2 regions of the Streptomyces sp. NPDC008121 genome follow, and region 2 is predicted to be linked to the other one. Evidence: riboswitches for the same ligand, from Rfam matches in the RefSeq annotation. Region 2 holds a riboswitch; the other holds the start of a gene.

Region 1 (5,774 bases), on a different contig from region 2:
ATCGGGCCCGCACGGCCTTCCCCACCTCCGCCCGGACCCCCGCCCGCGTCCGCCCTCGCGGGCCGAGCGGGCCCGCCGGTTCGTCCGGGCCCTGCCCCCGCTGATCATCGCCGGAGGGGTCGTCTTCGACCTGGCGACCCCGCCCGCCTACACCGCCGCCCCGCTGTTCTCCGCGGCCCCGCTCATCGCGGCGCCGCTCTTCTCGATGCTGACGACCCTGCTCACCGGCATCGCCGCCGTCCTCGCCTCCGTCGGACTGCACCTCTACAACAGGACCGTCACCGACGTCCCCGCCCTCACCGAGACCCTCACCGTCATCACGGTCGCCGCGCTCGCCCTGCTGATCAACCGGGTCGTCCGCCGCAGCGGCGAACGGCTGGCGTCGGCGCGGGTGATCGCCGAAGCGGCGCAGAAGGCCGTGCTCCCGACGCCCGCGGAGCGGATCGGCGGGCTGCAGGTCGCCGCCCGCTACGAGGCGGCGCAGGCCGACGCGTTCATCGGCGGTGACCTGTTCGCCGTCCAGGACACCCCCTACGGCGTACGGGTCGTGGTCGGCGACGTACGGGGCAAGGGGATGGACGCGGTCGAGGCCGTCGCCGTCGTCATCGGCGCCTTCCGGGAGGCCGCCGAGCAGGAGTCGACGCTGGAGGGCGTGGCCCAGCGCCTGGAACGGGCCCTGGCCCGCGAGGGCACCCGGCGGACCGGCCTGGACGCCGCCGAGGGGTTCACCACCGCCGTCCTCGCGGAGATCCCGCGCGGCGCCGGTCTCGTACGGGTGGTGAACCGCGGGCACCCGGAGCCGCTGATGCTCTACACCGACGGCGGCCTGACCATGCTGGCGCCGAGCCAGGCCGCGCTGCCGCTCGGCATGGGCGACCTGGCCGCCTGGCCGGACCGGGCCGACGAGACGCCGTACCCGCCGGGCGCCACGCTGCTCCTCTACACCGACGGCCTCTCCGAGGCGCGCGACGCCCACGGCACCTTTTACGATCCCGCCGAGCGGCTGGCCGGCCGGATCTTCCCCGGACCGGAGGAGCTCCTGGACGCGCTCGTCGACGACGTGCGGCGGTACACGGGCGGCGGGACGACGGACGACATGGCGCTGCTGGCGGTGAGCCGCCCGGCACGCGGGCAGCCGGAGCGGCGCCGGACCATGCCGGTGGTGCCGTGACGGCCTGCGGTGACGCCGACTGTGGTGACCATCTGTGATCGAAAGGTCCCGCTCCGATAACAATTGACGAAACATCAGATTCGGTTTCGTCGGCGCCTTTTCACTGAAACAGGGTCATGTGGGGGGCAAGTCGGGCCATTACCCCGCAATCCCATGAACGATCAGTAGGAACAGCTTGGAATACAGACCCCCTGTCTATTAACGTTCGATAACGCAGCGCGGTCGTCCCAGCCGTCGTTAGAGACGGCACCGTGCGCACGCGCCGAATCCTGAAAAGGAACCGGGGAACCACTACTTGGGGTGAATCGGGCGCTTTCGCACCTGTGCGGCAGTGCTCGTAGGAGACCTTCCTGCTCCGAACCCGTCAGCTAACCCGGTAGGCGAGAAGGAAGGAAAGGAGCACGCCTCCGTGGCGTCCAACACCCCTGCCCCCGAAGCCCCCTTCGACGCGTTCGGTGCCTCGGGTGCCGCCGGGACGGACAACGACACCGGCGCGTGGGAGGAGTGGAATCCCACCGAGGACTCCCTCCGCCAGCAGGCCCGCTCCGGTGGCCGCCACCGCGTGGTCAAGCAGCGCTCCGGCTTCGCCCGCTCCTCCACCGTCCTCGGCGTCGGTGTCATCGCCGCCGTCGGCGCCGGCGGCCTGGCCACCGCCCAGGAGAAGCCGGCCGTCTCCATCTCCCTTCCCGACCTCGACCTCCCCGACGCCTCCGAACTGCCCGGCGTCGGCGAACTGATCGCGGACGGCACCGGCGGAACCGAGGGCGTCGACGGCGCCGGTACGGACAACCTCCAGCCGCTCACCGCCACCCTCGCCCTGCCCGCCGAGGCGACCGGGACGGCCGGCTCCGCGAACGGATCCGCCTCCGCCGCTTCCGCCTCCGCGTCCACCGCCGACGCCGGCGAGGCGTTGCGCGCCCGCATCCTCCAGCAGGCCGAGCAGCAGCAGGCCTCCGCCGACGCCGCCGAGAAGGCCGCGGCGGAGAAGGCGGCCGCCGAGAAGGCCGCCGCCGAAGCGGCAGCCAAGGCGAGCGCCGCGGAGAAGGCCGCCGCAGAGGCGAAGAAGAAGGCCGAGGCGGAGGCGGCGGCCAAGGCCGAGGCGGAGCGCCTGGCCAAGCTCGCCGCGAGCTACGCCTTGCCCACCTCCTCGTACGTCATCACCTCCACGTTCGGCGAGTCCGGCTCGATGTGGTCCTCCGGCTACCACACGGGCCTCGACCTCGCCGCCCCCACCGGCACCCCGGTCAAGGCCGTCCACGGCGGCACCATCAAGTCGGCAGGCTGGTCCGGCTCGTACGGCTACCGCATCGTCCTGGAGCTCGCGGACGGTACCGAGGTCTGGTACTGCCACCTGTCCTCCATGACCGCCTCCGCGGGCCAGTCGGTGGGCACCGGCGAGACGATCGGCCGCGTCGGCGCCACCGGCAACGTCACCGGCCCGCACCTCCACCTGGAGGTCAAGACCCCGGGCGGCTCCGGCGTGGACCCGGCCGCCTGGCTGCGCGACAAGGGCCTGAACCTCTGACCATCGCCCGCGGGCCTGAACGACCGCGGCCAGGTCCTGAAGTCCGCGGGGCCTGAACGACCGCGGCCAGGGCCTGAACTCCGCGGCGAGGGCCTGACCGTCCGACCGCTCGGCTGCGCGCGAGGGGCCTGAGCGTCCCGCCGTCGACCGCGTCAGCTCCGATAGGGGTTGTAGCCGCTGTAGTCGAGGTACTGCGGCGGCGCCCACACCTGCCCGGTCGCCCGCGCCGCGTACGTGAGCGCGGGCGAGGCGACCGCCTTGCGGTGCCAGAGGTGGTGCAGCAGCTCCTGCTCGCGGGCGGCGAAGTCCGGTTCCGCCGCGCCCCGCTCGGCCCGGTGGCGCAGGAAGGCGAGGGTCGTCGCGAACGCCTCGTACTCCCCGACCGCCCGCGCCGCCGTCTTGCCGTACGTCCGTGCGGCGAAGGCGCGGGCCACCGAGCGGGCCCTCATGGAGGAGAGCGCGAGGGGTTCGGCGGGCGAGAGCCAGCCGGCCACCGCGTACGCCGGGAGCTGCCCGGATATGGTCCGCAGCTCCCGCTGCCGGCTCCATATCGCCAGCCAGGTCAGCAGCGCGAACGCCGGCACCATGAAGGCGCCGTACACCACGAGGAACCACCAGCCGCCGAAGACGGCCGAGCCGTTCCACAGGGCGTGCATGCCCATGGCGAGGATCAGGCCGGCGAGGGGGAGCAGGACGCGGCGGACGCGCCGGCGGCGGGCGGCGAGGGCGGCGAATCCGAAGCCGATGCCGGTGAGCACCGTGAAGAGCGGATGCGCGAACGGCGACATCACGATCCGTACGAAGAAGGTCCCGGCCGTCACCGAGCCGAGCCCCGAGTCGCCGAACTCCTGGTCCTCCCCGAAGGCCCTGCCGAGATAGAGGATGTTCTCGGTGAAGGCGAAGCCGGTGGCGGTGAACCCGGCGACGACCACACCGTCCACCACTCCGGTGAAGTCCCGTCGGCGGAAGAGGAAGAGCAGCAGGACCGCGGCGGCCTTGGCGCTCTCCTCGACGACCGGGGCGACGACGGTGGCGCCGAGGGTGTCCGCCGAGGCGGGGTCGGCGGTCGCGGTCGCGATCCAGCGGACGGCGAACGTGTTGGCCGTCAGCGCCACCAGCGCGGCCGCGAATGCGCCCCAGGCGAAGGCGAAGAGCTGGTTCTTCCAGGGGCTCGGCTCCACCCGGTCGAGCCAGCGGAACGCGGCCATCAGGAGCGGCACGGGCAGCACGGCCAGAGTGAGCCCGACGAGGAACCCCTCCGTGCCCGTCTCGTGCCGCACCAGCCCGAGGATCACCAGGGCGCAGAGCGCGAGCACCGTGACCATGGCGACGGCCCGGACCACCTTGCTGCGCCAGAAGGCGCGGCGGGGCCGGTAGCGCCACTGGGCACGGCCGGGGACGCCGGGGAAGGCCGGCTCCTCGGTGTCCCGGGCGGGCACGGGGGAGAGAAACGGATTCGACACGTGAACGACCCTAACGAGCCGCACCGACAGAGTGCGCGCGAGTTCCGCGACCTGTGGACAAGCCGTCCCCGGGCGTAAGCAGGAGCACCGGAACGGGCCCCACCTGTGGAAAAGCCGGGGCTACGTACGCCGGAAGAGCAGGTCGTGCACCGCGTGGCCCTTGTCGAGGCCCTGCCCCTCGAAACGGGTGCGGGGGCGGAACTCCGGGCGGGGCGCGTAGCCGCCGTCGGACTGTGTGTTCGCGAAGTCGGGATGCGCGGAGAGGACGTCCAGCATCTGCTCGGCGTACTCCTCCCAGTCCGTGGCGCAGTGCAGGATCGCGCCGGGCTTCATCCGGGTCGCGAGGAGGGTGAGGAACTCGGGCTGGATGAGGCGCCGCTTGTGGTGGCGCTTCTTGGGCCAGGGGTCCGGGAAGTAGACGCGGCAGCCGTCGAGGGCGTCGGCGGTGAGCATCTCGCGCAGCAGGATGATCGCGTCGCCGTTGGCGACCCGTACGTTCTCGAGCCCGCCCCGGTCGGCGAGACCGAGGAGGTTGCCCTGGCCGGGGGTGTGGACGTCCACGGCGAGGATGCCGGTGCCGGGGTCGGCGGCGGCCATCTTCGCGGTGGCCTCGCCCATGCCGAAGCCGATCTCCAGGACGACAGGGAGGCCGCCGAACATCTCGTTCAGGTCGAGGACCCGCTTGCCGTCGATGTCCAGGCCCCAGTCCGGCCAGCGCTTGAGCATGGCCTCGGCCTGACCTGCGGTGACGCGGCTGCGCCGGGGCTGGAAGCTGCGGATCCGCCGCTCGTGGTGCGATCCGGCGGGGTCGGGCAGCGGCCCTTCCCCGGCGGCGAACATCCGGCTGCCCCGCCGGGCGGCGACGGGCTCGGCGGCGGGCTCGACGGCGGCAACGGGCTCGGCGAGGACGGGCCCGGAGGCCGGGCGCGGAAGGGTTTCACGGGACTCAGACACAATGCGGCAATTCTACGGGGCGCCCCGCGAAGCCCACGTCTACAGCAGCGCCAGCGCCCGCCGGGCGACCTCCCGGCCGATCGGAAGCGAGGCCGTGGCCGCCGGGGACGGGGCGTTCAGCACGTGCACCGTCCTCGCCGACTCGCGGATCAGGAAGTCGTCGACCAGGGTCCCGTCCCGGAGGACGGCCTGGGCGCGGACGCCCGCGTCGGCCCGCCGCAGATCCCGCTCCTCCACGACCGGCAGCAGCCTGCGCACCGCCTCCGTGAAGGCCCGCTTCGACAGCGACCGCCGCAGCTCGCCCGCGCCGTACCGCCAGTGTTCCCGTGCGATGGCCCAGGATCCCGGCCATGCCAGCGTCCCGGCGAGGTCGCCCGGGCGCACGACCGACCAGCCGTACCCCTCCCGGGCCAGCGCCGGCACCGCGTTCGGGCCGACATGGACACCGCCGTCGATGCCCCGGGTCAGATGGACCCCGAGGAAGGGGAAGGCGGGGTCGGGCACCGGATACACCAGGCCGCGCACGAGCGAGGGGTCGGCCAGTTCGTAGTACTCACCGCGGAAGGGGACGATCCGCATCTCGGGGTCGTCGCCCGCGAGGCGTGCGACCCGGTCGCAGTGGAGCCCGGCGCAGTTGACCAGGACCCGGCCGCGCACGATG
Region 2 (5,774 bases):
CCCGGCCGCACCCGGCGCGTGAGCGGACCGACCGCCCTGCGGTCCCCGGGCGGCGGCGCCGTCGACCCGGTGCGTCCGCACGGCGGGACGCCTTCGACCCGGCGCACCTACCCTCGGCATACTGACGCCTCTTGATCACCGCCACACCACAGGAGGAGTCATGGCCGCCGCTTTCAAGACCGTCATCGAGGTGGGCCCGGACCATCTCGCCCAGGCCCGGGCCGTCGACCGGCTGTTCCAGGAGGCGATCGCCCCGGCGACCGTCAACTTCGACTTCGACAACATCAGGGAGGCCGCCGCCGCGATACCGGACAGCGCCATCGTCAAGATGGTCCGGGGCTGGGGGCTCCAGGAGAACGCCCCCGTCCTCGTCATGGTGCTCTCCCTCAAGGAGGCCGTCCGGCAGGCGCTCCCGGAGGAGTTCGCGGACGCCTCCTTCTGGGACACCATCGAGAAGGAGCTGGTCCACGCCTTCACCGGCCTCGCCGCGCAGGAGGGCGAGCCGGGGCTGTCGTACTACGAGGAGACCGAGGACCGCACGTCGTACTACCGCGACCTGTTCTTCGCCCTGCAGGACGAGGAGACCGGTGCGTACCTGTACGCGATCGCCTTCTGCATCGACGTGACGCTCGGGCTGGACAAGGCAGGGGTCGGTGCGCTGGGGATCGAGGACATCGTCCCGTTCGCGATCCGCCTCAACGCGATCGTGGTACGCCAGGAACTGGGCCTGGCCGCCTGACCCTCCGAGGAACCGGCGGACACCCGCCCCGGCCCGCCGTCCCGGGCCGGAAGCAGCCGATGGTCCCAGCCCCGAGGCCAGAGATCCGCGGCCTCACCAGGCGCGTCGGCCGGCCGCGTGCCCTGGACGGGTGAGTGTGCGGGACCGGGGACAGAGTCGGACGCGGATCGGGTACGGATCGCTGCGTTGCTCCCCCCGCCTCGGAGGATGCTGTCCCATGCCTGTCCGCAAGGCCGCCGTACGAGCGTTGACGACCACCCTGTGCGCGGCGCTGCTCCTCGCCGCCTGTACCGGAGCCCCGCCCCCGCCGCCCGCCGGGGGAGCGGCTGGACCACCGGGCGACCACGACTCCGTACCCCATCGCCCTCCGGCCCCGAGGCCGGAACCCGCCTGGGTCGACCGCCTTCCCGGAGTCGGTCCGTCCACGCGTGCGGCCTTCCCCGCCGGCACCACCCAGGCCCTGGTCGTGCTCGGCGCGACGACGACCACCAACGAGGCCGAGGCCGTCCTCTACGAACGCGACCCGAGCAGGCGCTGGAACCGTGTCGCCGGCCCGTGGCCCGCCCACAACGCGCTGCGCGGCTGGACCGACGAGCATGTGGCCGGCGATCTGCGGTCACCCATCGGGGTGTTCCGTATCGGGGACGCCGGCGGTCGGCTCCCGGACCCCGGTTCACTGCTGCCGTACGACCAGGACGAGGAGTTCGCCCTCCAGGGCGCGGGCTTCGCCGGAGAGCCGCTGGAAGGCTCCTTCGACTATGTGATCGCCATCGACTACAACCGGATCCCCGGGACGAGTCCGCTGAACAAGAAGCGGCCCCTCGGGGCGGCGAAGGGCGGCGGGGTGTGGATCCACGTCGACCACGGCGGGCCCACCCAGGCGTGCGTCTCGCTCGCCCGCGAGGTGATGCCCGAGCTCCTGCGCGCCCTGGACCCGATGAAGGAGCCGGTCATCGTGATGGGCCCGGCGGCGGACATCGCGCGCTGAGCGGACGGCGGGGCTCCCGGCCCCCGAGCGGCCGGGAGCCCCGCCGTGTCCGTCTCCGAAGGGAGGATCAGTAGGGGCCGTTGACGTTGTCGATTGAGCCGTAGCGGTCGGCCGCGTAGTTGCAGGCGGCGGTGATGTTCGCGACCGGGTCGAAGAGGTCCATCGACGTACCGGGGACGTGGTAGGCCAGGAAGGTCGGCTCGATCACCTGGAGCAGGCCCTTCGAGGGGGTGCCCTTCACGGCGTTGGAGTCCCAGAGGTTGATGGCCTGGGGGTTGCCCGAGGACTCCCGCATGATGTTGCGCTGGATGCCCTCGTAGCTGCCGGGGATTCCGTACGAGGCCATGATGTCGAGCGACTCGCGGATCCAGCCGTCGAGGTCGTTGCTGTAGCGCGGGGCGGTGGGCGCGGCGGCGGGAGCGGCCGGCTGGGCGGCCTTCACGGGGGCGGCGCCGCGCTCCTGCGAGCGGCTGGCGCGCTCGGTGCTCGTGCTCGTCGCGCTCTTCGGCTTGGCCTTGGCCTTCGCCTTGGGCTGCGTCGCCTTGGCCTTCGCGGGGGCCTTGGGTGCGGCGGCCGCCTGCTTGCGGATCGTCAGTTCGAGACCCGGGTGGATAAGTGACGGATTGTCACCGACAACGCTTCGGTTGATGTTGTAGAGCACCTTCCAGCCGCCCCGGACGCCCTGTTCCTGTGCGATCAAGGAAAGGGAATCACCGGACGCGACCGTATAGGTGCGGGCGGTCGAAGCGGCAGCGGCGGGAATCGATTCTTTGATCTTTTCCGCGGCGCTGGAAACGGTCTTCTCCGCGGCAATGGCGGTGGGGGTCCCGGAAGCCGGGGCGGGCGCGGCGTGGGCGGCGGCCGTCGCGACCAGAGGCAGGGCCAGGGCCGCGCCGCCGGTGCCGGCCAGGGTGAGACCGCGGGTGAGGGTTCGGTGCTTGGGGCGCCGGTGCTTACCGTGTGCAGGCATGATGGGTTCCTCTCCGGCGCCTGCGGGGTGAGCTGTCGGGTTCGAGCTGGAGATGCCCGGCCGCACGCGTGCGACTTCACCCCGATCCGATCCGGAATCCCGAACCGGAGAGAAAAGTGGGTCCCCCGCTCCTGCCGACGGGTGAATAGGTGGTCTTTCGGGCGGTGGCAGGATTCGGCGATCCGTCCGAATGCAGGTGACCGTAGGCGAGAAATGTCGGCGAAAACAAGTCTCCGATGACGCGGTTAATTGCGGAATGCGCGCGCCTTGTGTGACGTGGCCCTCGATCGAGCGCCGGGCGGTGCCGAACTTCCTTGCGCGGTACGGAATCGACGGGTGGGTGGGCACGGTTCCACGCATCGCCGTGATTCACGTCACTGAGTAAGTAATGTCGTTCTTTATCGCTTGTTCTCCGGAGTGTGCAGAACAATAAGGTTATGCGGCCAATAAACCTGAATATCCCTTTTGGGGCGATAGCTCCGGGGGGTGGTGGGCCTGGAAAGGGCTGTCTTGCGGCGCAAGGTAGTCACCACTACCATGCACCGCATGACAAAGGAGCTGCCGGGCGCCGGTGACCAGCGGCGCAGTCAGCTTCTGCGCGGGGTGCTCGACCTGTGCCTGCTCTCCCTGATCGGCGAACGGCCGCGCTACGGCTACGAGTTCGTCGAAGCGCTCACGGAGAGCGGCCTGGAGCTGGTGAGCGAGGGCAGCATCTATCCGCTGCTCGCCCGGATGGAGCGGGCCGGGCTCGTCGAGTCCTATCGCGCGCCGTCCTCCAGCGGCGGCGCGCCCCGCAAGTACTACCGGCTCACCGGCCCCGGCCGGGCCGAACTGGACAGCGGGCGGACCGTCTGGCGGGAGTTCTCCGCGCAGGCCGGCCGCATCCTGACCGCGACCACCGACCGGGCCCCGACCGAGGCCCGGGCCGAAGCGGCGGCCGGGACCGGCGAGCCGCCCGACACCGACGCACCCACGGGGGAGAAGACCACATGACAACCGAACGCATACTCGCGATATGCCGCAGCAACTGGGAGTACCGGGGCATCGACGACGCGACCCTCCGCGACATGCTCGCCGAGCTGGCCGCGCACCTCCAGGACGCCGAGGCCGCCGGGCGCACGCCGCGTGACGTCGTCGGCGAGGACGTCACGGCGTTCGCCGCCTCCTGGGCCCGGGCGCGCAGGCCGCTCCACCGCCGCGCGGCGCGCCTCGCCGCCATGATCACCTTCATGGCGGGCCTCCTGCTGCTGCTCGCCCACCTGCGCCACTGGACGCCGGGCGTGGACGTCACCCCGGGCCGGACGGCCTTCTGGGGCGCCATCGCCGTGACGACCGTCGCGCTGGAGCTGCGCCGAGGCTCCCTGGGGCTGGGCAAGGGCTGGCTCGTCGCGCTCGTCGTCGGCCTGCCGGCGCTGGTGATCACCGACAGCCTCGCCGGCGTCGACCCGCTGTTCCGGATGCCCCTGTGGGCGAGCGGGCTGCTGGTCCTGCCGGGATGCGCGTACGCCGTCGCGGAGGCCCGGAACAAGAAGCGCGCGCCGCTCGCCCCGGCCCACACCTGACCCGCCCGAGCCCGGCGCCGTACCCGGATGCCCGAGCCCCGCGCCGAGCCCAAGCTAGCCCGTCACGCTCGGCGCGCCGGTCTCGATGTGGCCGGTGTAGCGGCGGGACCAGGTGCCGTCGATGTCCGCCAGGATGGTGAAGTCGTACCAACCCCCGTGATAGGCCACCGCGTTGAAGTGGTCCTCGCGCGAGGAGTTCGCCGCGACCGTGTACGTCCACGGGCCGTCCGAGCGGTAGGCGTTCGACCGGATCGTGAACGTCACCGGGCCCGCCGAACCGTTGGTCAGCCTGAAGTAGACGGCGGTCTTCCCGGTGCCGGGCTCCGTCGCGAAGCGGGACGCCACCTCGACCGCCCGGCCCGCCTTGGACGCGTCGCCGATGAAGCGGCGCAGGAAGCGGTTCGGGCCCATCATCGAGATGTCGTACTTCCCCGACCCCGAGCCCGTCCCGATGTTGAAGTAGTCCGACGACGTCGAGCCCGGATCCACGGTGTACTGCCAGGCCGCCGTGTCCCGGTGCTGGTGCGGGTGGATCGTGAAGTGCGCGGCCCGCCGGGCCTGTTCGCCCTGGTTCGTCATCGAGAACCAGGCCAGGATCTTGCCCCCCGTCCCGAACTCGAACCGGTCCAGATTGCCGTTCACCTGGTACGGCAGGGCGCGCGCCGGACGCGTGCCCGGCTCCTGCGCGGGCAGCGCGTTGTCCTGCGGAACCGGGTTCGGCAGCGGACCGCACGTGGACTGCCCGATCACCTTGGCGGTCGAGGGCAGCCCCGACGGCACCCCGTACACCGGCCGGGCGAAGTCGAAGACCCCCGTGAGGTCACCTGTCACCTTGCGGCGCCAGGCGCTGATGTGCGGACAGGCGGCCGGCTTGCCGATGGCCGCCGTCCACGTCTCCATGAAGCGCAGGACGGAGGTGTGGTCGAAGACCTCCGAGCTGACCCAGCCGCCCCGGGTCCACGGGGACATGACGACCATCGGGACCCGGAAGCCGAGGCCGATCGGCACGCCGTCGAGGTACTCGCCCGGCGTCCCCGGCGGGGCGACCGGCGGCGGCACGTGGTCGAAGAAGCCGTCGTTCTCGTCGTAGTTGAGGAAGAGGACCGTCCCGTCGAAGACCTCGGGGTCGGCGGCCAGGGCGCGGTACACCAGGTCAACGAAGTGCGCGCCGTCGCCGGGCGGGGCGTACGGGTGCTCCGAGAACGCCTCGCTCGCGACGACCCAGGACACCTGGGGGAGCGTGCCGGCGACGACATCGGCACGGATGGCGGCGGCGATGTCGTCCGGCGTCGAACCGGTGACCTTGGGCACGGACCCCATGCCCCGGTCGTACAGCGGGTCGCCGGGCCGGGCGTCGGTGAACCTCTTGAAGTAGGCCAGGCCGTTGTCGCCGTAGTTGTCCTGCGCGTTCTGGTAGACCTTCCACGTCACCCCGGCGCGCTGCAGGGCCTCGGCGTACGTCTCCCAGGTGAGCCCCGACTCCTCCCCGCCGTCCTTGCTGGAGGCGTCGATCCG

The links. A riboswitch is a leader RNA that binds a small molecule or an ion and turns the genes downstream of it on or off. The one in region 2 is predicted to bind cyclic di-AMP.
Positions count from the first base shown of each region.
Region 1: linked by a shared signal. The riboswitch ahead of ACFZBD_RS14375 (peptidoglycan DD-metalloendopeptidase family protein) and the one ahead of ACFZBD_RS07655 (transglycosylase SLT domain-containing protein) in region 2 are both predicted to bind cyclic di-AMP.

Region 1 covers NZ_JBIBHT010000004.1:14,044-19,817, reverse strand. The annotation lists gene ACFZBD_RS14380 (SpoIIE family protein phosphatase) at 92-1,171, shown strand; cyclic di-AMP (ydaO/yuaA leader) riboswitch at 1,422-1,569, shown strand; gene ACFZBD_RS14375 (peptidoglycan DD-metalloendopeptidase family protein) at 1,581-2,696, shown strand; gene ACFZBD_RS14370 (PrsW family glutamic-type intramembrane protease) at 2,849-4,135, opposite strand; gene trmB (tRNA (guanosine(46)-N7)-methyltransferase TrmB) at 4,280-4,999, opposite strand; gene lhgO (L-2-hydroxyglutarate oxidase) at 5,153-5,774, opposite strand, start outside.
Region 2 covers NZ_JBIBHT010000002.1:469,427-475,200, reverse strand. The annotation lists gene ACFZBD_RS07670 (phosphoribosyltransferase family protein) at 1-22, shown strand, start outside; gene ACFZBD_RS07665 (Type-2Aa cytolytic delta-endotoxin) at 161-739, shown strand; gene ACFZBD_RS07660 (hypothetical protein) at 957-1,727, shown strand; gene ACFZBD_RS07655 (transglycosylase SLT domain-containing protein) at 1,795-2,697, opposite strand; cyclic di-AMP (ydaO/yuaA leader) riboswitch at 2,702-2,887, opposite strand; gene ACFZBD_RS07650 (helix-turn-helix transcriptional regulator) at 3,244-3,690, shown strand; gene ACFZBD_RS07645 (hypothetical protein) at 3,687-4,259, shown strand; gene ACFZBD_RS07640 (phosphocholine-specific phospholipase C) at 4,314-5,774, opposite strand, start outside.